DNA from 3 places in the Dickeya chrysanthemi NCPPB 402 genome. Region 2 is predicted to be linked to each of the others. Evidence: predicted binding sites of a transcription regulator. Region 2 holds the regulator's gene; each other region holds the start of a gene.
The links. Region 2 encodes sigma-54, which starts transcription at its own class of promoters, with help from an activator protein. Its sites were predicted from a motif close to GTTGGCACANNTTTCGCTNT; they were not measured.

Region 1 (5,956 bases), 790 kb from region 2:
GCCATGTTTAGCCTGGACTGGCGTATGGCGCTGGTGGCTACGGCGATTTTTCCGGCTGTGGCGATGGTTATGGTGATTTATCAACGTTACAGCACGCCGATTGTCCGCCGGATGCGTAGCTACCTCGCGGATATCAATGATGGCTTCAACGAGTCGATTAGCGGCATGAGCGTCATCCAGCAGTTTCGCCAGCAGATGAGGTTTGGTAAGAAGCTGAGTGATGCCAGTTGGTCGCACTATGAGACAAGGATGCAGACGCTGAGGTTGGATGGGTTTCTGTTGCGTCCGTTACTGAGCCTGTTTTCGGCATTGGTGATGTGCGGCTTGTTGCTGCAATTTGGATTCAGTGCTGTCGGCTCTGTTGGGGTTGGTGTGTTGTATGCCTTTATCAACTATTTGGGGCGCTTGAACGAACCGCTGATTGAACTCACTACCCAGCAATCGATGCTGCAGCAAGCGGTTGTTGCCGGGGAGCGTATTTTTGAACTGATGGATGGTACTCGTCAGCGTTACGGCGACGATGTTCGTGCGTTGGAAAGCGGTCGTATCGATATCAGGCAGGTGACGTTTTCTTACCGTAAAGACAAGCCGGTATTGCATCATATTGAGTTGAATGTACCGGACCGGGGATTCGTCGCGTTGGTTGGGCACACCGGGAGCGGTAAAAGTACGCTGGCAAACCTGCTGATGGGGTATTACGTACCGGACAGCGGGGAGATCCGCCTGGATGGCCGACCTTTGCAAACCCTGTCGCATCAGGTGTTGCGTCAGCATGTGGCGATGGTACAGCAGGATCCGGTCGTTCTGGCTGATTCTATGTTTGCGAATGTCACGTTGGGGCGCGACATCAGTGAGGAAAAGGTCTGGCAGGCGTTGGAGGCAGTACAACTGGCACCGTTGGTGCGAGAAATGCCCGACGGGATTCATAGTCGTATTGGCGAACAGGGTAATAACCTGTCTGTCGGGCAAAAGCAATTGCTGGCGTTGGCCAGGGTGCTGGTGGCGACGCCCAGAATTCTGATTCTTGATGAGGCAACCGCCAATATCGATTCCGGCACCGAACAGGCCATTCAGCGCGCACTGCGGTTGGTACGCGCTCATACCACTCTGGTCGTGATTGCCCATCGATTGTCCACCATTGTTGAGGCTGACCATATTTTGGTGCTGCATCATGGCAGAACAGTAGAGCAGGGAACGCATGAACAGTTGCTGGCGAAGGAAGGACGATACTACCAAATGTATCAATTGCAGCAGGCGAGCAGCGCATTGACCTTTTCATCGTCGCATGATTCCGGTGAATTGATCTCTCAGACACCCTGATTGTCAGCACGGTGCAGCGTTTCGCACCATAATTTGGCAGAGCATTCCTCAGTGTGCAGTGATACGCACTGAAATTAGGCGTGGCGCACCATTTTTGTGCGTCACGTGCTCCTGTTTTTCCCATTCATTGACCATACTTCATTCAGTCATCTTCCTTTCCGTCGTTAAAGCGTCACGTTTCATCACTTTTATATCGGTATGTGATTTATGGCACATGATTTGCTTTAAGTGATGCGTGGACATATTGAGAGTGACGGGCACAGGCCTGAACTTACATGGTTAGGGGGATGATGATGAAACTGGTTACTGTGGTAATTAAGCCGTTCAAATTGGAAGACGTACGTGAAGCGCTGTCTTCTGTGGGCATCCAGGGGCTCACCGTCACTGAGGTGAAAGGGTTTGGGCGTCAGAAAGGACATGCAGAACTGTATCGCGGCGCAGAATACAGCGTTAACTTTTTACCGAAGGTGAAGATTGATATCGCGATCGCGGATGACCAATTAGATGAGGTGATCGACGTCATCAGCAAAGCTGCTTACACCGGTAAGATTGGCGACGGCAAAATTTTTGTCGCGGAGCTGCAGCGTGTCATCCGCATTCGCACCGGCGAAACTGACGAAGCCGCACTATAACAACTACCTGATTTAGCCTTATTAAATAGGGATGAATGAAAAAATGAAGAAATTTTCCTTGTCGTTAGGTTTAGGGGCGGCAACCATGCTTCCGGCATGGGTTATGGCGGATACGCCGGCACCTGCAGTGGATAAAGCGGATAATGCGTTCATGATGATTTGTACCGCTCTGGTGCTGTTCATGACCATTCCCGGCTTGGCATTGTTTTACGGCGGTCTGATTCGCAGCAAAAACGTGCTGTCTATGTTGACGCAGATAACGGTGGCGTTTGCGCTGGTTTGTATTCTGTGGGTTATTTATGGCTACAGCGTGGCGTTTAGCGCCGGTAGCCCATTTTTCGGCGGCCTGACCAACTTCATGTTGAATGGCATTGATATCAATTCAGTCAGCGGTACTTTCTACCAGTTTATTCATGTTGCTTATCAGGCATCTTTTGCCTGTATTACCGTAGGCCTGGTACTGGGTGCATTGGGTGAACGTATCCGTTTTTCTGCTGTGCTGATTTTCTCTGCACTGTGGTTCACCTTATCTTATCTGCCGATGACCCACATGGTATGGGGCGGCGGTTATCTGGCAGCCGATGGCGCGCTGGACTTCGCCGGCGGTACTGTGGTGCATATTAACGCAGCGGTAGCCGGTTTGGTGGGAGCGCTGTTGCTGGGTAAACGCGTTGGTTTTGGTAAGGAGGCTTTCAAGCCGCACAGCCTGCCGATGGTGTTCATCGGTACCGCTATTCTGTATATCGGTTGGTTCGGTTTTAACGCCGGCTCTGCCGCTGCCGCCAACAATATCGCCGGTCTGGCATTCCTGACCACGGTAGTGGCTACCGCTGCTGCGATTCTGGCGTGGGTCGTGGGTGAGTGGATTACTCGTGGTAAGCCATCACTGTTGGGTGCTTGTTCTGGTTGTATCGCAGGTCTGGTTGCTATTACGCCGGCTGCCGGTACCGTGGGTGTCGGTGGTGCCATGGTCATCGGTTTCGCTGGTGGGTTCGCCGGCTTGTGGGGCGTAACCGTTCTGAAAAAATGGCTGCGTGTCGACGATCCCTGCGATGTGTTTGGCGTACACGGTGTTTGCGGTATCGTAGGTTGCCTGCTGACAGGCGTGTTTACCGCTTCATCACTGGGTGGTATCGGTTATGCGCAAGGCGTGACAATGGCTCATCAGGTATGGGTGCAGTTGTTTAGCGTGATCGTCGCTATCATTTGGTCCGGTGTCGCTGCATTCATCTCCTTTAAAGTTGCGGATATCGCTGTCGGCCTGCGTGTACCGGAAGAGCAGGAACGCGAAGGTTTGGACGTCAACAGCCACGGCGAGAACGCATACAACCAGTAATCGCCTCTTGGTGATCGGCAATCTCGTCACCGTAATAAATAAAAACCACCTTGAGAAAGGTAATGCCAGTCAGTTAAGCCACTGACTGGCATTTTTTATGTGTAAGGGAGAGGCTATTGGCTGTGACGCCGGATTACACCTTCCTGCACACTGGAAGCGACCAGAATGCCGTCTCGGGTGTAAAACTGACCGCGAACAAATCCGCGGGCACCGGAAGCTGAGGGGCTTTCGACGGAGTAAAGCAACCAGTCATCCAGCCGGAACGGCCGGTGGAACCACATGGAGTGATCAATGGTTGCAACTTGCATACCACGTTCAAGAAACCCTACGCCATGAGGTTGCAGAGCCGTAAGCAGGAAGTTGCAATCGGAGGTATAACCGAGAAGATATTGGTGAGTACGCTCGTCATCCGGCATAGTGCCGTTGGCACGGCACCATACTTGCCTGACGGGAGGCGATGTTTCACCTTTCAATGGATTGTGAAATTTTACCGGCCGAATCTCAATTGGCCGATCGTTAGTAAAAACTTGTCGCATGGCGGGTGGAATCAGGTGTTCCATGCTACGGGCAATTTCCTGTTCCGACAGTAAATCGTCAGGTGGCGCGACTGATGGCATCTCATTTTGGTGTTCGAAGCCACTTTCGCGAGTCTGAAATGAGGCGGTCATGTAAAAAATCGAACGGCCATTTTGAATAGCGCTGACGCGTCTGGCACTAAAACTGTTACCGTCTCGTAGCGTTTCAACATCGTAAATAATGGGTTTCTGGCTATCGCCAGGAAGTAAGAAATAGCTGTGAAACGAGTGGATAGCGCGTTCCGGCGGTACAGTCTGCTTGGCGGCAGATAAGGCCTGACCCACCACCTGTCCACCAAATACCTGACGTAACCCCAGATCCTGACTTTGGCCGCGAAACAGACCCTCCTCCAGTTTTTCCAGATGTAGTAGGTCGAGAAGATGTTGTAATGCCTGACTCATAGTTCTGCCTTGGGAGAGTAATGTGATTACGCAAATAAATTCATCGTATAAATGAACCGGTTTTCCTTAAATCGTCCTGGCGGATCCTGGGTATTACTGGGGATGTTATAACTATCAGAATTTTCCACCATAATTATGATGCTGGTTGGTTCATACTTCTTAACAGATGCGGTTTAACTGATCGCATCCTGAATAAAATAATTAAGGAGGCTTAGCCTATGAGATTATGGCATATCTTTAGCGGTATTACGGTATCGATCGCGCTCTCTGGTTGCGTGAATAGCCATAGTGTTTCTTCTGAGTTAACTGCGCCGGCAACGGGGCAGGCTCAGACGCTTTCTCAACCCGTTAGCGGCATGCCTGCCGTGACTGGCACAGTCAATATTCGCCAAAAAATCGCACTACCACCAGATTCTGTACTGACGGTGACAGTGTCTGATGCGTCTATCCCGGATGCGCCATCAAAAGTGATTTCACAGCGGGTTATCCGTACTGAAGGCCAACAGGCGCCATTTCAGTTTTTACTACCCTACAATCCAGCGGATATTCGGCCTGATGCGCGCATTCTGCTCAGTGCCGCCATCGCCATTAATAACCGTGTGACGTTGATTACTGAACGTGTGATGCCGGTAGTCAGCAATGGGGTCAATAGCGCCGACCTGACCCTGGTACCGGTTCCTGCCGTCCCGGTGCCGACAAAACCTGCCGGTTTTTTGACGCCGGGCGCATCTGCTGCATCTGATGAGGCTTCAGGTTCGTCGGTGCAATTGTATTAACGCCATTCTTGCTGGCGGGTATATGCCTTGCTAAACGCCTTGCATGTATCGCCAGCGGAATTTCTCCAGATTGATCTTCCCCTCTGAATTCACGATGACGCCTTCGGATTGAAGGGCTGCTTTTTGCCGCTGAAAATCTGGGCCAGTCAATGAAATCTCGCCTTTACGATTGATGACCCGATGCCAGGGCAACTGGCTGCCGGTAGGTAATCTTCGTAATATACCGCCTACCTGTCGTGCCGCACGCGCGGAGCCGGCAAGGTATGCGACATCACCGTAGGTAACGACACAGCCGTAAGGAATGGCGGCGATCACATGGATAACGTGTTGGCGAAAATTATCGGTTTCAGTATTCATAGGGTTCAATGGCTATGGATGGAGTTTTAATGGTTGCTAACCGGCAGGCGTGTAAATGCAGTATTTAGTATAAAAGCGGATGCTGAGTAAGAAAACAGCGGTCAGGCGGTGTTAACTTGCAATTGTTTAGTCCATCACCGATAATGCCCACCGCCCTACAATAGTGGGGCTGTCAATGGAGGCCCCGTTGGTTCTCCCGCAACACTAACCTGTGGACCCGGTCAGGTCCGGAAGGAAGCAGCCGCAGCAGGCGACGTGTGTGCCGGGATGTAGCTGGCGGGGCCTCCACCATTTTGTCCTTCTTAATCCGCTGTAATCCCTTCTCAATATTTCACCCCGAACATTGATTAATAAAAAATAGAACGGCTCATCTTCACAGTGAAACTAACGAAAAATTTATAATAAGGCGGTTAAATTTAATTGAGAGGGGAGGGTTGGTCTGGATAAAAAGAACATTAAATCATGAAATACATCTTTTGTTACAAAGTGGTGAGGCTTTCATTTAGCTAAAAAACAAAGGCCGACAAACATATCGGCACAGTGTATTTATGTACGTAC
Region 2 (5,956 bases):
ACCGTGGTCTATGATCCGACCGGAAAGCTGAGCTACAAACTGGTGGCTGAAAAAGCGGAACACTACAATGCAGAGCAAGTGAGCTGGTTTACTCAACCGGTAGCGACCATGTTCAATGAACAAGCGATCGCGACCTGGTCGGTGCGCGCTGATCGCGCCAAGCTGACCAAAGACCGCATGCTTTATCTGTATGGTCACGTTGAGGTCAATAGTCTGACCAACGATTCGCAACTGGAGCGAATTAAAACGGATAATGCGCAGATTAATCTGGTTACGCAGGATGTGACCTCGGATGACGAAGTCACCCTGTACGGTGTCAACTTTACTTCTAACGGACTGAAAATGCGCGGGAACCTGCGCAGCAAAACCGCCGAGCTGATCGATAAGGTAAAATCCTATTATGAAATCCAACCAAAAAATTAATGTCTTACACAGCATTCTGATCGCCAGCTCGCTTTTTGCCGTCAGCATTCCGGCACTGGCGTTGACCGGAGACACCGAGCAGCCTATCCACATTACCTCCGACCAGCAGGCGCTGGACATGCAGGGCAATGTGGTGACGTTCACCGGCAACGTCCTCGTCACGCAGGGTTCAATAAAAGCACAAGCCGACAAGGTGGTCGTCACCCGCCCTAACGGCCAGCAAGGTCACGAAGTGATCGAAGGCTATGGTAACCCGGCCACCTTCTACCAAATGCAGGACAATGGTAAGCCGGTGAAAGGCCATGCCCAGAAAATGCGTTACGAGATGGATAAGCAACTGGTCATCCTGACCGGCGATGCTTACCTGGAGCAACTGGACAGCAACGTTAAGGGCGACCGCATTACTTATCTGGTGCAACAGCAGCAGATGGAAGCCTTCAGTGATAAGGGTAAACGCGTCACGACCGTGCTGGTTCCGACACAGTTGCAGGACAAAGGCACGCAGAATGGTGCCAAGCCGGCCGGCAACACCGGCAAACCCGCCAAACAACAGTGAGTAATGTGCTAATCCATGGCAACACTAATCGCCGAAAATCTGGCCAAGGCGTATAAAGGCCGCAAAGTGGTGGAAAACGTCAGCCTGAATGTCAATTCGGGCGAAATCGTTGGGCTGCTCGGGCCCAACGGCGCCGGGAAGACAACCACCTTCTACATGGTTGTCGGTATCGTCCCGCGCGACGAGGGCCGCATCGTCATCGACGGTGAGGACATCAGCTTGCTGCCGTTGCACGATCGCGCCCGCCGCGGTATCGGCTACCTGCCGCAGGAAGCGTCGATTTTCCGGCGACTCAGCGTGTACGACAACCTGATGGCGGTGCTGGAAGTCAGAAAAGATCTGACCCGGGAACAGCAGCAGGATCGCGCCAACGAACTAATGGAAGAGTTTCACATTGTTCACCTGCGCGATAGTCTGGGACAATCGCTGTCCGGCGGTGAACGTCGTCGGGTGGAGATCGCCCGGGCGCTGGCTGCCAACCCCAAATTCATCCTGCTGGACGAACCCTTTGCCGGGGTAGACCCTATCTCGGTTATCGACATCAAAAAAATCATTGAACATCTGCGCGATAGCGGGCTGGGGGTACTGATTACCGACCATAATGTCCGCGAAACGCTCGATGTCTGTGAGCGTGCTTATATCGTTAGTCAGGGCCAGCTTATTGCCCACGGCTCTCCGATGGATATACTGGCGAATGAGCAGGTAAAACGAGTCTATCTGGGCGAAGGCTTCCGACTCTGATAACGTCATGTATTAGGTTGATAATTCAAAAGGAAGTTAACCCACGTTATGAAGCAAGGTTTGCAACTCAGGCTCAGCCAGCAACTGGCTATGACACCGCAGTTACAGCAGGCCATCCGCCTGCTGCAGTTGTCCACGCTTGAACTCCAGCAGGAAATCCAACAGGCGCTGGAAAGCAACCCGTTGCTGGAGCAGGCCGATATTCATGACGAAGTGGAAACCCAGGAAAGCAGCGACAGCGAAACGCTGGACACCCGCGAGGCGCTGGAGCAAAAAGAGATGCCCGACGAGTTGCCGCTCGACGCCGCCTGGGATGAAATCTACACCGCCGGTACGCCGTCCGGCACCAGCACCGACTACCGTGACGAAGAGCTGCCGGTCTATCAGGGTGAAACCACACAGACGCTGCAGGATTACCTGATGTGGCAGGTGGAGTTGACGCCGTTTTCCGATACCGACGCCGCCATCGCCACGTCCATCGTGGATGCGGTGGACAGCACCGGTTACCTGACGGTGTCGCTGGACGATATCCGCGACAGTATCGGTAATGACGAGGTGACGCTGGAAGAGGTGGAAGCGGTGCTCAAACGCGTACAGCGTTTTGACCCTGTCGGCGTGGCCGCCCGCGATTTACGCGAATGCCTGCTGGTACAGCTGTCCCAGTTCGACAGCGGCATTCCCCGTCTGGCTGAAGCCAAACTTATCGTTAGCGAATACCTTGATCTGCTCGCCAACCATGACTTCCGCACCCTCATTCGTACCAGCCGCCTCAAAGAAGAGGTATTGAAAGAAGCGCTGGCGCTGATTCAATCGCTCGATCCGCGCCCAGGTCAGTCGATCAATACCGGCGAATCCGAGTATGTGATTCCGGACGTACTGGTGCGCAAGATACAGGGACAGTGGACGGTGGAGCTCAATACCGACAGCGTACCCCGGTTGCAGATCAACCAGCAGTACGCCGCCCTCGGCAACAGTGCGCGCAACGACAGCGACGGGCAATTCATCCGCAGCCACCTGCAGGAAGCCCGCTGGCTCATCAAGAGTCTGGAAAGCCGTAACGATACCCTGTTGAAAGTCACCCGTTGCATTGTGGAGCAACAACAGGCGTTCTTCGAACACGGTGAAGAATTTATGAAACCCATGGTGCTGGCGGATATCGCTCAGGCCGTGGAGATGCACGAGTCCACCATTTCCCGCGTAACGACCCAGAAATTTCTGCACAGTCCGCGCGGTATTTTTGAGCTGAAGTATTTCTTTTCCAGTCACGTCAACACCGACAGCGGCGGCGAGGCATCATCCACCGCCATCCGTGCGCTGGTGAGAAAACTCATTGCAGCGGAAAATCCCGCTAAACCGCTAAGCGACAGCAAACTGACCTCACTGCTTTCCGAACAGGGAATCATTGTGGCTCGCCGAACTGTCGCCAAGTATCGAGAGTCTTTATCTATCCCGCCGTCAAACCAACGCAAACAGCTGGTTTGACCCCTACATGAGAAGGAAGACGATATGCAGCTTAACATTACCGGACACCATGTCGAAATTACGGATGCTCTGCGCGAATTCGTAACCTCAAAATTCGCCAAACTTGAGCAATACTTTGATCGTATCAATCAGGTGTACGTGGTATTGAAAGTGGAAAAGATCCTGCACATTGCAGATGCCACGATCCACGTCAACGGAGGTGAGCTGCATGCCACATCGGAAGCGGGTGATATGTACGCCGCCATCGATCTGCTGATCGATAAGCTGGCGAGACAGTTAAACAAACATAAGGATAAACTGAAACAGCACTGATTTCGCCGTTTCAGGTGCAGGGACAGCGACCAGCCTGCCGCATGGCAGGCTGGTAACCGAAGGCAACAGTGTCGTTAAGTGAACGTATCATGAACAACGAGCCCGTTATGCAACTTAGCGCCGTCCTCCGTAAGGAGTGCACGCGTAGCGCTGTCCACTGTCAGAGCAAAAAGCGTGCACTGGAAATCATCAGTGAACTGGCCGCCAGACAGCTCAACTTGCCGCCGCAGATGGTGTTTGAAGCCATTCTGACCCGTGAGCGCATGGGCAGTACCGGTATCGGCAACGGCATCGCCATTCCGCATGGCAAGCTGGAGGACGAAAATACGCTCGGCGCAGTCGGCGTCTTTATCCAGTTGGAACAGCCGATAGCGTTTGACGCCATCGACAACCAACCGGTCGACCTGCTTTTTGCCTTGCTGGTTCCTGCTGAACAATGTAAAACCCATTTACATACCTTATCGCTCGTCGCCAAACGGCTGGCGGATAAAACCGTATGTAAGCGCCTGCGCGCAGCGCAAGATGATGATGAACTGTATCAGATCATGACGGAAGCGGATCTGCCCGACCAACCCTGATGGCTGGTGGCGCCCGTTTTAAGCGCTATCCGGCGTATGAGCGGGAACAGCGCATATAACAACACTATGTCATGACAATACGTGCGACGTCAGGCGCAAGCCTGACAGAATGCCGGCTTAGCCGGGAAAATGAAGTTAGCTAACTGTGGCGGTGGACATTCACCATCCTGCTGCCAGGGGGGAGTCGTCAGATGGTGCTGATGATTGTCAGTGGTCGTTCAGGTTCGGGAAAATCCGTAGCACTGCGCGCGCTGGAAGACATGGGTTTCTATTGTGTAGATAACCTGCCGGTGGTATTGCTGCCCGAACTGGCGCACACGCTGGCGGAACGGAACATCTCCGCGGCGGTCAGCATTGACGTGCGTAACCTGCCGGAAACGCCGGAAGTGCTGGAACATGCCCTGACCCGCCTGCCTCAAAGCTTTTCGCCCCAATTGCTGTTTCTAGACACCGATCGTAATACGTTGATCCGGCGCTACAGCGATACCCGGCGCCTGCATCCGCTCTCCAGCAAGAACCTGTCGCTGGAAAGCGCTATTGATGAAGAAAACGATCTGCTCGAACCGCTGCGTTCCCGTGCCGATCTGATCATCGATACCTCGGAAATGTCGGTGCACGAGCTGGCGGAAATGCTGCGTACCCGTTTACTGGGTAAACGCGAACGTGAACTGACTATGGTGTTCGAATCATTCGGCTATAAACACGGCATCCCGATTGATGCCGACTATGTATTTGACGTGCGCTTCCTGCCGAACCCGCACTGGGACCCGAAATTACGCCCGATGACAGGGCTGGATAAACCGGTGGCGGCATTTCTTGACCGGCATACCGAAGTCCACAATTTCATCTATCAGACCCGCAGCTATCTGGAACTGTGGTTGCCGATGCTGGAAACCAACAACCGTAGCTATCTTACCGTCGCTATCGGCTGTACCGGCGGGAAACACCGTTCCGTCTACATCGCCGAACAACTGGCGGATTACTTTCGCTCCCGTGGCAAAAATGTACAGTCGCGCCACCGTACGCTGGAAAAACGTAAATCATGACCGTCAGGCAGACCGTTGAAGTAAAAAACCGCTTAGGGATGCACGCTCGCCCGGCCATGAAGCTGTTCGAGCTGGTGCAAAGTTTTGACGCTGAGGTGTTGCTACGCAACGAAAGCGGTACTGAAGCTGATGCCAGCAGCGTCATCGCCATGCTGATGCTGGATTCAGCCAAAGGCCGCCATATCGAAGTGGAAGTCTCCGGGCCGGATGAAGAACACGCGCTGGCGGCGGTCATTCAACTGTTTGAAGCTGGATTTGACGAAGATTAATCCGGTATCTTACCTCATCCTGGTGCAAGCCGCCGTCTGTGATCCCGGTCTATTCCTGTTTATGCGGTAAGTTTTTATGCGGTAACTTCCCCGCATCCCTGTTACCATCGGATTAACTTATACCCCTGCCCTTACGGCGGGGGTGTTGTTATCTGCTATTGCAAAAACTGGAGAAACATATGGATAAACCGCACCTGACGATTAGCGAGCTGGATGCCGAACGCCTGGATGCGCTGCTGGAGCAACCTGCTTTTGCCGATACAGCGGTAGCGCAGGCTCTGAGCGAGGAACTCGATCGGGCTGATATCGTCCAGCCGATTGAGATTCCGGCCGATGTGGTCACCATGAACAGCAGGGTTCGGTTCCGCGATCTGCTTACGGTGGAAGAACATATTCGCACGTTGGTCTATCCGGCCGGTCTCAAAGACAGCCGGGAGCAAATTTCAGTGATGGCGCCGCTGGGGGCTGCGCTGCTCGGTATGCACGTCGGCAACAGCATTGCCTGGCCGCTGCCGAATGGCGACGAAACGAGAATTGAAGTCATGGAAC
Region 3 (5,956 bases), 1.4 Mb from region 2:
GATGATTGACGCCAGCGCGGTGCCTTTGATCACCTGCACCGAAAACCCTACCGTCGGCGCAATGGCAATGCGCATCGCCTGAGGCGCAATCACCCGGGTCAACGTCTGTGTGAAAGTCAGCCCCAGACAACGACAGGCTTCCCATTGCCCTTTCGGCAAGGCCTGCACGCTGCCGTGCCAGATATCCACCAGAAATGCGCTGGTAAACAGCGTCAGCGCTAGGGCGGCGGCCGTCCACGGGCTAACGTCGATACCGAACAGCCCCAGCCCGAAAAACGCCAGAAACAGCTGCATCAGCAGCGGCGTGCCCTGAAATACATTGGCGTATAGCCGGGTCAGACGCATCGGCCAGCGACGTTTGGTTAGTCGCAGCAGCAACAACGGCAACGTCACCACACCGCCGCCGAAAAACGCCACCAGCGACAACAGCACCGTCCAGCGCCCGGCCAGCAGCAGGTTGCGCACAATATCCCAGTCAGTAAATGTCATCATCAGCGCGGTGTCCCCAGAAAACGTCGCCCGACCAGCAACAGCAGCTGACGCATCAGCATCGACAGCACCAGATAGCAGAGTGTGGTCACCAGATACACCTCAAAACTGAGGAAAGTCCGTGACTGAATTAAGTTGGCGGCAAAGGTCAGCTCTTCAAACGACACCTGCGACACCACGGATGAACCGAGCATCACGATGATGCACTGACTGACCAGCGCCGGATAAATCCGTTGCAGCGCGGGCGGCAAAATCACCCGCGTAAAGGTCTGAGCACGCGACAACCCCAGCACTCGCGCGGCCTCCCACTGGCCTTTCGGCGTCACCTGGATGCCGGCACGAATAATCTCCGTGCTGTAAGCACCCAGGTTCACCAACATCGCCAGCAGGGCGGCCTGCCCGGCGGTGAGTTTGAGCCCCAACCCCGGCAGACCGAACACGATGAAAAACAGTTGCACCACAAACGGCGTATTGCGGATAAGCTCGACGTACAAGCCCCACAAGCGGCTGACGAGGGTCGGCTTACCGCTGCGTAATGCCGCACCGCCAATGCCGATGGCAATCCCGCCGAGTGTCGCCATCGTCGTCAGTTGTACGGTGACCCACAAGCCGGCCAGTAACTCCGGCCAGTATGGCCACAGCGCCGCGAAATGAAGCTGATAAGTCATGGCGTATCCTTAGGCGCCCAGATTGGCCGGCAGCGGCGCTTTCAGCCATTTTTCGGACAGGCCGTTGAGCGTGTTGTCCTTAAGCGCTTTTTCAATCAGCTCGTTGACTTTCGCTTTCAGCGCAGGCTCGTCCTTTTTCAGGCCGATGTAGCAGGGCGAGTCTTTCAGCATGAATTTGGCGACAGGCGCTTTCGCCGGGTTCTTCTCGGCAATCGCCGCCACCACCAGGTTGCCGGTGGCGATATACTGCACCTGACCGGACATATAAGCCGACAGCGTGGTGTTGTTGTCTTCATAGCGCTTGATGTCGGCGGTTTTGGGCGCAGTCTCGGTCAGCACCATGTCTTCCACCGCACCGCGGGTCACGCCGACGGTTTTACCTTGCAACGCCGCCGGCGCGCCGACATCCGTCTCTTTCGGGCCGAACACGCCCAGGAAGAACGGCGCATAAGCGCTACTGAAGTCGATCACTTTTTCACGTTCCGCATTTTTACCCAGGCTGGAAATCACCAGATCGACCTTGTCGGTCTGCAAATACGGCACACGGTTGGCGCTGGTCACCGGCACCAGCTGCAACTTTAGTTTCATCTCATCGGCCAGGTAGCGGGCCATGTCGATGTCGTAGCCCTGCGGCTGCAAATCGGTGCCGACCGAACCAAACGGCGGGAAGTCCTGCGGCACCGCAACACGCAGTACGCCGCGCTTCTGGATATCCTGCCATTGATCCGCCATCGCTTGTCCTGCCTGAGCCATCAACAGCGCTGCGCCAACTACTGCCAAAACACGTTTTCCGATCTTCATTGCTGTGCCCCCGGTTAAATTAATTTGAAACCAAAGATTCTTCAATAAAAATATTGAAACCTTTGTTGCAGATTAAAAAGCAAAATGTATGCCAGATAATCAGCCGATGTTTTGTAGCGACAGGCAAAGGGTAACAGCGGCGGATTCAGGGAATCACAGGGAGATGGAGGGTATAGCAAGGCGCCCGACGTTCAGTCCGCAGCGCACAATGACAGGGCATTAAAACGGGAATCGATTGCACCAAAAAAGGACATTTGCACCAGTAAGACGCGTGGTTAGCGCTGCTCCAGCTCGTCCAGTTGCAGATAAAGATCGGCGATATCGTGGATACGCTGACGCCCTTCCGCCAGCATCTGGTGCAGCAGCGCGTTGCTGATCAGATTGACCAGACTCATGGCGCCGGCGTAGCTGTCAAACGCTGATACGCTGTCCAGCGGTGCGGTCAGCGACCAGGAGGCCAGCGTCGGCAGCGTATGCACCTGCGGCTCGCACAGCAGCAACACCGGAATCCGGCGGGCGTGCAGTTGCTGCAACACTGGCAGAATCAGGCGCGGGCGGCGGCGAAACGCCACCACCACCACGACATCCCGCTCGTCGAGATCCGTCAGTTCTTCCGCCAGCGTCTGGCCGGGCTGCGCCAGCAACGGCACCTGCGGGCGGATTTGCAACAGTTGCTGGCGCAGGTGCAATGCCACCGGGTAGCTGTTGCGCAGCCCGAGAATACACACGCGCCGGGCCTGCTGTAGCGCGGCGATCACCGCGCCGAACTGCTGCGGATCGATCTGGTTGACCCACTGCGTCAGGTTGGCCATCTCCTGCTTGTAATGACGCGCCAGCAGCGTGTTGCCCTGCACCGCGTCCCGATTATCGGTCAACGGCATCCCGCTCTGGCGCAGGGTGCGCAGCTCATCACGCATTTCGCGGTAGCTGGGGTAGCCGAGGCGGCGGAACAGACGGCTGACCGTAGCCTTGGAAACGCCGCTCAGCCGCGCCAGCTCGGCGCTGTTGTAGCTGATAAGGTCGTCCAGATGGTCGAAGATAAACTCCGCCACCCGCTGCTCTTGCGGCGACAGTTCGCTGTACCGGCTGCGCAACCGTTCGTCAATCTGCTTCATGCCTGCCCTTGTCATTGTTTGAAAACGATAAGTTTGAAAACGATATGTTTGAAGACGATAAGTGTGAAGACGGTAAGTTTGAACGTTGTCAGTTTGAACACTGTAACTTTTGTTTCATCTTTTCGACGTTATGATGAACATAGCATACAACCGTTGGTCGGCAGCAAGCAGAAAAGATGGAACGGCTTTTGCTTAGCATCGACCACCCTACAGTCTACTAAGAGCCTTATCCTCATGATGCAAAGTCATATCGCCCCGTCGGGCATGGCGGTCACACCGCATCATCTTGCCAGCGCCAGCGCGCAGCGTGTTTTGCGTGCCGGAGGCAATGCCATTGAAGCGATGGTGGCCGCTGCCGCAGCGATAGCCGTGGTTTACCCGCATATGAACGGTCTGGGCGGCGATGGTTTTTGGTTGATCGTACCGCCGCAGGGCGCTCCGATCGCCATTGACGCCAGCGGTGCCGCCGGTTCGCTGGCGACCCGCGCTCGCTACGCCGGTGAAAGCCGTATTCCTCACCGTGGCCCCAACGCCGCACTGACCGTCGCCGGGACGGTAGGCGGATGGCAGGCAGCGCTGGATTACGCCGCTGAACTGGATCTCGGTACGCCCTTACCGCTGGCGCAGCTAGTGGAAGACGCTATCCACTACGCCCGCCACGGCATACCGGTCACCCAGTCGCAAGAAGACGCGCTGACCAGCCGCCAGCACGAACTGCGCGATTTCCCCGAATTCCGCCGCGTATTCATGCCGCAAGGCACCATTCCACGTACCGGCAGCCGTTTTACCCAGCCGGATCTGGCCGATACCCTGCAACAACTGGCGCAAGACGGGCTGGACAGCTTTTATCGCGGCGCGCTGGCGGCACGCATGGCGAAACAGATGGCCGCGCTGGGCCTGCCGGTCACCGCCGGCGACCTGGCGGATTACCGTGCCCGCCGCACCACGCCGCTGGTGCTGAAACACAGCAAAGGCGAAGTGTTTAACCTGGCGCCGCCGACGCAAGGGCTGGTATCGCTGGCGATTCTGGGGATTACCGACAGGCTGGGGATGGCGGACTTGAGCGACAGCCAGACCATTCACCGCATAGTAGAAGCCACCAAACTGGCGTTTGGGCTACGCGACAAATACATCACCGACCCGAAACTGATCACGCAGGATATTCAGGCGCTGCTGTCTGATACCCCTTTGCAGACGCTCGCCGCCCGTGTAGACACCCGCATAGCCGCCCCCTGGGGGCAAGGCAAAGGGCCGGGCGATACCGTCTGGATGGGCGTGTGCGATCGCCACGGGGTGTCGGTTTCGTTCATTCAGAGTATTTATCACGAATTCGGTAGCGGCATGGTGCTGCCGGGCACCGGCGTGCTGTGGCAAAACCGCGGCGCTTCTTTCAGCCTGGACCCAGCCCACTTGCTGGCGCTGGAGCCGGGCAAACAACCCTTTCACACGCTCAACCCGGCGGCGGCGCGCTTGTCTGACGGGCGCACGATGGTCTACGGCTCAATGGGCGGCGACGGTCAGCCACAGACGCAGGCCGCGCTGTTCATTCGTCATGTGATGCAAGGCGTGCCGTTACAACAGGCGATTACGGCGCCGCGCTGGTTGCTGGGGCGAACCTGGGGGCAGTCGTCCGATACGCTCAAACTGGAGGAGCGTTTCACGCCGGCCACCGTCGATGCGTTGCGTACTCTCGGCCACGATGTGGAACTGCTTACCGGATTTAGCGAAACCGTCGGTCACGCCGGTGCCATTGTTCGCCACGTCAACGGCATGCTGGAAGGCGCCAGCGATCCGCGCAGCAACGGCAGCGCGGTCGGCTATTAATTTTTCAACCCTAAGGTGCTAATTATGAAAAACAGGGATATCGATCAGGACACGCTGGCCGCGTACCTGCAACAAATGGAAGTCCTGATGGGGCTGGAATTGAATAACGCCCGTCGTCAGGAATTGCACGTCCAGTTCAGCCGCATCGCCGCGATGGCGCAGCCGCTGATGGCGTTCCCGTTGGATGAGCGTCAGGAAGTGGCGGGGGTCTACCGGCCATGAATCCCGCGCAACTGTCTATCCGCTCGTTGCAGGCTGAGCTGGCGGCCGGTCACCTTTCCGCCATCGACATCGCCCGCGACACGCTCGCGCGCATCGAACAGCACAACCCGGCTGTCAATGCTTATACCGCCGTCACGGCACAACGTATGCTGACGGAAGCCAACGGCGTGGACCTCAAGCGCCGGTTAGGTGAGCCGCTGCCCGCGCTGGCTGGCGTACCCTATGCGGTAAAAAACCTGTTCGATGTCGCCGGCGAAACCACCCTGGCCGGCGCCAGGCTGTTCAGCCAGCGCCCAGCGGCCGCTCAGGATGCATTCGCCGTACGCCAGCTACAAGCACAGGGGGCGTTGCTCTCCGGCCTGCTGAATATGGATGCCTACGCCTACGGTTTTACCACCGAGAACAGCCACTACGGCGCCACCCGCAACCCGCACGATTTGACACGCATCGCCGGCGGCTCATCCGGCGGCTCGGCGGCGGCGGTAGCGGCCGGTTTGGTGAATTTTGCGCTGGGCAGCGACACCAATGGGTCGATCCGCGTTCCCGCTTCGTTGTGCGGTATCTTCGGGCTGAAGCCGACGTTTGGCCGGTTATCACGTCAGGGAACCCAGCCGTTTGTCGGCAGCCTCGATCACATCGGCCCGCTGGCGCGTAGCATAGACGATCTGGCGCTGGTGTATGACGTACTGCAAGGCCGTGATCCGGCCGATCGGTTTCAGGCGGATCAACCACTGCGATCCACGGTGCCTTCACTGGCGGACGCCGCGCCGCTGCGCAGCCGGGTACTGGGCGGTTACTTCGCGCAATGGTGCGATGAACAGGCCACCACCGCTGTGC

Region 1: the regulator sigma-54 is predicted to act here: its motif matches at 1,527-1,546, upstream of glnK (P-II family nitrogen regulator).
Region 3: the regulator sigma-54 is predicted to act here: its motif matches at 3,249-3,268, upstream of DCH402_RS04265 (gamma-glutamyltransferase family protein).

Annotation. Positions count from the first base shown of each region.
Region 1 covers NZ_CM001974.1:3,462,664-3,468,619, reverse strand. The annotation lists gene DCH402_RS15195 (SmdB family multidrug efflux ABC transporter permease/ATP-binding protein) at 1-1,320, shown strand, start outside; gene glnK (P-II family nitrogen regulator) at 1,614-1,952, shown strand; gene amtB (ammonium transporter AmtB) at 1,996-3,288, shown strand; gene tesB (acyl-CoA thioesterase II) at 3,402-4,265, opposite strand; gene DCH402_RS15175 (YbaY family lipoprotein) at 4,484-5,041, shown strand; gene DCH402_RS15170 (MGMT family protein) at 5,072-5,398, opposite strand; RNA gene ffs (signal recognition particle sRNA small type) at 5,584-5,680, shown strand.
Region 2 covers NZ_CM001974.1:4,254,228-4,260,183, forward strand. The annotation lists gene lptC (LPS export ABC transporter periplasmic protein LptC) at 1-423, shown strand, start outside; gene lptA (lipopolysaccharide ABC transporter substrate-binding protein LptA) at 401-979, shown strand; gene lptB (LPS export ABC transporter ATP-binding protein) at 995-1,720, shown strand; gene rpoN (RNA polymerase factor sigma-54) at 1,769-3,202, shown strand; gene hpf (ribosome hibernation promoting factor) at 3,227-3,514, shown strand; gene ptsN (PTS IIA-like nitrogen regulatory protein PtsN) at 3,604-4,092, shown strand; gene rapZ (RNase adapter RapZ) at 4,284-5,138, shown strand; gene npr (PTS phosphocarrier protein NPr) at 5,135-5,407, shown strand; gene rnk (nucleoside diphosphate kinase regulator) at 5,587-5,956, shown strand, end outside.
Region 3 covers NZ_CM001974.1:949,450-955,405, reverse strand. The annotation lists gene DCH402_RS04285 (amino acid ABC transporter permease) at 1-489, opposite strand, end outside; gene DCH402_RS04280 (amino acid ABC transporter permease) at 492-1,157, opposite strand; gene DCH402_RS04275 (transporter substrate-binding domain-containing protein) at 1,167-1,958, opposite strand; gene DCH402_RS04270 (MurR/RpiR family transcriptional regulator) at 2,234-3,073, opposite strand; gene DCH402_RS04265 (gamma-glutamyltransferase family protein) at 3,308-4,897, shown strand; gene hpxX (oxalurate catabolism protein HpxX) at 4,922-5,119, shown strand; gene DCH402_RS04255 (AtzE family amidohydrolase) at 5,116-5,956, shown strand, end outside.